2 regions of the Paenibacillus sp. MAHUQ-45 genome follow, and region 2 is predicted to be linked to the other one. Evidence: riboswitches for the same ligand, from Rfam matches in the RefSeq annotation. Region 2 holds a riboswitch; the other holds the start of a gene.
What was found. A riboswitch is a leader RNA that binds a small molecule or an ion and turns the genes downstream of it on or off. The one in region 2 is predicted to bind cyclic di-AMP.
Positions count from the first base shown of each region.

Region 1: linked by a shared signal. The riboswitch ahead of AC3Y23_RS15155 (TrkH family potassium uptake protein) and the one ahead of AC3Y23_RS28245 (resuscitation-promoting factor) in region 2 are both predicted to bind cyclic di-AMP.

Region 1 is NZ_JBYUPV010000006.1:149,659-152,808, forward strand. It holds gene AC3Y23_RS15145 (ABC transporter ATP-binding protein) at 1-295, opposite strand, end outside; gene AC3Y23_RS15150 (GntR family transcriptional regulator) at 295-678, opposite strand; cyclic di-AMP (ydaO/yuaA leader) riboswitch at 944-1,121, shown strand; gene AC3Y23_RS15155 (TrkH family potassium uptake protein) at 1,233-2,570, shown strand; gene AC3Y23_RS15160 (potassium channel family protein) at 2,585-3,150, shown strand, end outside.
Region 2 is NZ_JBYUPV010000022.1:48,077-51,226, reverse strand. It holds gene AC3Y23_RS28255 (HD domain-containing protein) at 1-331, shown strand, start outside; gene AC3Y23_RS28250 (TatD family hydrolase) at 386-1,156, shown strand; cyclic di-AMP (ydaO/yuaA leader) riboswitch at 1,356-1,584, shown strand; gene AC3Y23_RS28245 (resuscitation-promoting factor) at 1,869-3,050, shown strand.

The DNA.
Region 1 (3,150 bases), on a different contig from region 2:
CGGGCAGATTGCTGCGATCCGGCAACAGGGATAACTGTCCTAGACGCTCTACCCCAGCAGGTTCACCGAAGATCTTCACGGAGCCGGAGTCTGGTGCAGCGAGTCCAGTAATCAGGCGTAATAAGGTAGACTTGCCCGCACCGTTGGGGCCAAGCAGTCCCGTGATACTACCCCGGGGAATATGAAAGCTTACGTCGTCCAAAAGTGTCTTTTTCCTCACGCGAAGCGTTAGGTTCTGACATTGGACGGCTGCCGGGTATTCTGGCAGTGATGAAATATCGTTATTCGTACGCATCAAGATTCCTCCTTATCAAATTGTAGCATCTGCTCTGCTGTCAGCCCCAGGCTGGCACCCACAGCTTTAAATTGCCGCACGGCCTCCAGGATCATATCTTTGCGGGCCTCCTCGATGATGACCTCATCTCTCGTAACAAAGGTACCCTGTCCACGATAGGTGACGATCAGGCCCATCCGCTCCAGCTCCTGATAGGTTCTTGCAGCTGTAGTCGGATTCACGCTCCGATCGGCTGCCAAATCCCTCACAGATGGCAGACGCGAGCCAGGTGGGATAAGTCCGGTAACAATCCGGCCTCGGATGGCTTCGACGAATTGTTCATAAATGGGACGCGAGGGATTGATATGAAATTGCTGCGGTAGCAGCTCCAAAGATTCTTCCATGTCTTCCCCCTAAAAAAATGTGTATGGGTATGGGTCATACACTTGTTGTGTGTAGTGTATCATTCCTCACCATACAATTTCAAGGATTAAAAGTTCTATATATCCTTGAAACCGTGAAAAACGATGCAATTACAGGCAAGTCACGGAAAAGGAATGAGAACTGGGTCCCCTGCATTCGCGGTCTCTCTTTAAGACATTATTTTATCCAAATATACTTAATAGTGTCTTTGTGATGTCAGGACAGAACGTATATAATTTGAATGCAATTAGATATAAGCCGAATTTCAATTGAAAACGGGGGAACCATAAGAAGAGAAAGGCGCAAGCAGACGTAGGTTTGCCTGCCAATCTTCAGGGGTGAATTTCGTTCCGGGAACGAATAGGGCAGTCTGCAGTCGCCCGAATCCGTCAGCTAACCTCGTAGGCTTCAGAACACTGCAGGGACCAAGGGGAGAGGCATTGGTGTTCCAGTGCTTTTTTTGTTTGGCATCTAACGGAATACACCGTCAATTTATATAGTGAGAGGTGAGGATTTGGCCCCGCCATTCCCTAAGTTGAACCGTTTCACCATTTTTAAGCTTTCTCCACCCCAGACGCTGGTGCTCGGTTTTGCAGCGATTATCCTGATTGGCACACTGCTGCTGATGCTTCCGGCTGCCAGCCGGAGTGGACATTCATTGAACTTTATAGATGCGCTGTTTACAGCAACTTCCGCTACCTGTGTTACGGGTCTAGCAGTTGTGGACACTGGCACGTATTTCTCCCTTTTCGGACAGACCGTTATTATGATCCTGATTCAGGTTGGTGGCCTGGGCTTCATGACGATGGCAACACTCTTTGCTTTGGTCTTAAAGCGGAAAATCTCGCTGCGCGATCGGCTCATCCTGCAGGAGGCCATGAATCAGAGCTCAATGGAAGGGATCGTACGGCTCATCCGCCGGGTGCTGATCTATTCACTCATGATCGAGGGGAGCGCAGCGCTGCTGCTGTCGATACGCTGGGCGTTTGATATGCCGCTCGGCAAGGCGATTTATTTTGGACTATTCCATTCTATTTCCATGTTCAACAATGCAGGTTTTGACCTGTTCGGGCATTACCGCAGCCTGATGGGCTATGTCAATGATCCTGTAGTGAATCTGATTGTGATGTTCCTGATTGTCACCGGTGGCCTTGGGTTTATCGTACTCGCTGATCTTATTGATTATCGGCGCAAGCGCAGGCTGTCGCTGCATAGCAAGGTGGTACTGTCTACAACTGCAGCGCTGATACTGGCAGGGACGCTCGTCATTTTTGTGTTTGAATTTACGAATCCCCGGAGCATGGGCTCCTTGAATATTGGCGGTAAAATACTGGCTGCATTCTTCCAGTCGGTCACACCGCGTACGGCCGGGGCGAATACGCTGGATATTTCCGGGTTGCGCCAGGCTTCGCAATTTTTCATCGTAATTCTGATGTTCATCGGTGCTTCTCCCGGTTCTACTGGGGGCGGGATCAAAACAACGACCTTCACGATCATGATCGGCGCTGTAATCTCCATGCTGCGCGGGCGTGAGGATATTGTATTCTTCCGTTACCGGCTGGCGCAGGAGCGGGTGTTCAAAGCACTGACCATTACTTTGCTCGCTCTGCTGCTGATTGTCTCTGTATCCATGGTGCTCTCGACGACCGAGGAACGGGACTTTCTGGAGATTCTGTTCGAGACGACATCGGCTTTCGCGACCGTGGGGCTGAGCATGGGGTTGACTCCGGAGCTGTCGCTGGTTGGCAAAATTCTCATCTGCCTCACCATGTTCGCCGGCAGGCTGGGACTATTGACGCTGGCCTATGCACTCGGCCCAAAACAAGGTAAACCATTGTATCAATATCCGGAAGGCAAAATGATTATTGGATAAGGAGTTAACGGGAGATGAAACCACAGCAATTTGTAGTAATTGGGCTGGGACGTTTCGGTTCAAGTCTGGCGCTTGAGCTGATGGATATGGGCTATGAGGTGCTCGGAGTGGACCATCTGGAAGAACGGGTGGAGGAAATGAGCGACAAGCTCACCCATGCGGTGATGGCGGATGCCACGGACGAGGGGATTTTGCGTTCACTGGGTGTTAGGAATTTCGACTGCGGGATTGTAGCTATTGGCGATAATATGGAGCGCAGTATTCTGACTGCCATTCTGTTGAAGGAGCTTGGCGTTAAGCAGGTGGTCGCCAAGGCCATATCTATTCTTCATGGACGTGCCTTGAGCAAACTGGGCGTGGACCGGGTGATTTTCCCGGAGCGGGATATGGGAGTTCGGGTGGCCCACCAGTTGGTGACGCCCAATCTGCTGGATTATATCGAAATATCCAAGGATTATAAAATTGTCGAGATGAATGTGCCATCCTGTATGGACGGCAAGAGTCTGTCCCAGCTCAATACCCGCGCCAAATACGGGTGCAGCATCATTGCCATCAACAGGGAGAGCGGGATTATCGTCGC
Region 2 (3,150 bases):
TGTGGAGATGGAGAGTCTCGATACGGAGACGATTGACGAAATCCGCCGTAGCTTTGCCGAAGCGGGGCTAAACCCCGAATACGATCTGGAAATTGATTTTCCGACAGATCTTCCATATGACGTTTTCCGTCCGGGAGACAGTTTTGACAGCAACCAAATATTACTGCTTGATCGGCAGGATCGGCTGCGAGAGATCTCGGAGGTTTCTGATATTGTACGTTCCATCAGCGGTATTCACCGTGGAAGATATCACCTGTATTTTCCTCAAGACAGGCTGAATAAGGCGCTTTCAAAACTGCCTGATTCCATTGCTGAAATATTCGCCAAATAATGACTGAATAGTTATCGATAGATATAGAAATCAAGACCGGGAGGACAACAGTACATGTACTTATTCGACACACATACCCATCTGGATGCTCCGCAATTCGACGAGGACCGCGAACAGATGATTGCCCGTGCGGTGGAGGCCGGTGTAAGCAAAATGATCAATATCGGATTCAATCGGGAGACGATTCCAACCACAATGCAGCTCGCGGAAGCGTATGATTATATTTATGCAGCAGTGGGATGGCATCCTGTGGATGCCATCGACATGAAAGAGGGAGACCTGGATTGGATCGCCTCGCTGTGCAGTCACAAGAAGGTAGTCGCCATTGGTGAAATCGGCCTTGATTATTACTGGGATACCTCTCCTAAGGACGTGCAACACGAGGTCTTCCGCAAGCAGATTGGACTGGCCCGTGAGCTGAAAATGCCTATCTGTATTCATAATCGGGATGCCCATGAGGATGTAGTGCGAATTCTCCGCGAGGAGAAGGCTAACGAGGTTGGCGGTGTAATGCATTCCTTCTCGGGTAGCTGGGAAACAGCGAAAATGTGCCTGGATTTGGGGTTCCATTTATCCTTCGGAGGACCGATAACGTTCAAGAATGCAAGGGTTCCCAAAGAGGTGCTGGCGCAGACGCCGCTGGACCGTTTATTGATCGAGACGGACTCCCCATATCTGACACCACACCCCTTCCGTGGGAAGCGAAATGAGAGTGCTCATGTCAAGTTGGTGGCAGAAGCTGCAGCAGAAATTAAAGGGATTACTTGGGAGGAATTGGCTGAAATTACGTATGCGAACGCGCTGGAACGATTTGGCATTGAGTGAAATCGGGAGAAAACACGGTGAAAAATAGAGGATAGCCGATGTATTAAACTTTTTTAACAAAAAAACCACCGAATATTACAATATTTTAACCTTATATTTGCGTAAACGTGGTTGAATCGTCCTTTACAACATGCATCAAAACAGGATATCATCTTTTCAGTGCAGTGAGCTGTTGTTATAGTGACAGTTCACGCTATCATGGATCGTCTCGCTGAGTCTTCTGTATGGAGAACGGGGGAACCAATATTGTTTGCCGCATGCAGAGTACATCAAGTACAGCTCAGATTGCCGCAGACACTAGTTGATTTCTTTACGTGGTCTTTGGGGTGAATTTAAGGGCAACCGCCGTGAGCGGGTGACCCAAGATAGGGCGTCTCTCTTTCGTCCGAACCCGACAGCTAACCCCGTAGGCGAAAGTAAGAGAGGAAACCTCGTGCATAAGCCGCGTATTCTGACATCGGAGAAGCCACGAAAGAGTCCTCATAGAACTCTTTTTAGGCTTCTTTTATTTTGAATAATGCGAATGTACCCTGCATACTGTTATATAACAGATGTGGGGGGAGCACTATGCCGGGCAGGCGATCCATGAGCAGGAGACGCAAAGGTATTGCAAATAGCGTGTCCTGTGACAATCTCGAATAGTTTCGTCCGAATGATTACAGACATCTTGGTATACAGCTGACGACGGGGCTATGTAAGGAGGATGGAGAGAGTGGGCGTATTCCAACCAGAAGTATCCCATGATTCGCAATCATCCAGCAGGTCTTACGCTTTACGGTGGGAACAAGTGAATTTTCGCGTACTTTCACTTGCCGGCGTGTTATCGATTTTGATCACGCTGATCATTCTGCTGTACGTACACGGTCAAAGCAGCAAGCAGATCACTTTAGTAATAGACGGGAAAATTCAGTCTCTGGAAACGCGTGAAGCGATTCTCAGTGATGCACTAGCAAAAGAGCAAATTTCGCTGCAGCCGCATGATCAACTATCTATAGGCCTTAGTGATGAAATAAAAGACGGCGACCGTGTCGTGATTAACCGTGCACAGCCATTCAGCCTTACTGCGGATGGTGCAAAAAAGATTTTTTATACGACCGAGAAAACAATCGGTCAGGCCATCAAGAAGCTGGGTATTGCCCTCGAAGGCCATGATAAGATTTTCCCTTCGCTAGATACCACCATCTCTGCCAATATGGATATCAAGATTGTTCGCATCAACAAACAAACTGTACAGCGGACAACGAACTTGCCATATCGAGTTATTAAGACGGCAGACCCCTCCCTTACCAAGGGAACAGTCAGAGTGGCACAGGCGGGCGCACCAGGCGTCATGATCCAGCACATCGAAAAGATCTATCAAGATGGTGAACTGGCTTCCATGCGTATGGTTGGGAAGGAAGTACAGACGGTGACCAAAGACAAGATTATCGCCGTTGGCACAAAGCCTCTCCCAAAACCTGTTACAGTGGCCCAAACAACAACAACTTCCAAAACAGCTAATTCCAAAGCTGCCAATGCTTCTATTTCAACTAAAACCAGTGCCAAGAGCACCAACACCGTCACTAAATCAGGTGTCAATTTTGAATACAAGAAATTAATTAAGAACATGTCGATGACCGCTTACTCTTCGGAAGAACCCGGTATTGGAACCCGTACCGCCTCCGGCACACGCGTAACGGAAGGACGTACGATTGCAGTGGACCCTAGTGTAATTCCGATCGGTTGGTGGGTGTATATCGAAGGCCTGGGCTTCCGCCGTGCAGAAGATACTGGTGGCGCTATCAAAGGCAATAAGGTGGACGTCTACTACGATTCACTGAGCCATGCCCGTAATTTCGGACGTAAGTCGCGTACAGTGTATGTGATTGGACCTGTAAAACCGGAGCTTAACTAAGTTTGAGCTTTTGCAAAATTGCATTGAATCAGCTATAGTGAGGGTAGCAGTTAAGAATAACTTGTGCTCATGAAATGATCGCAGAGCTACCGCTCATCAC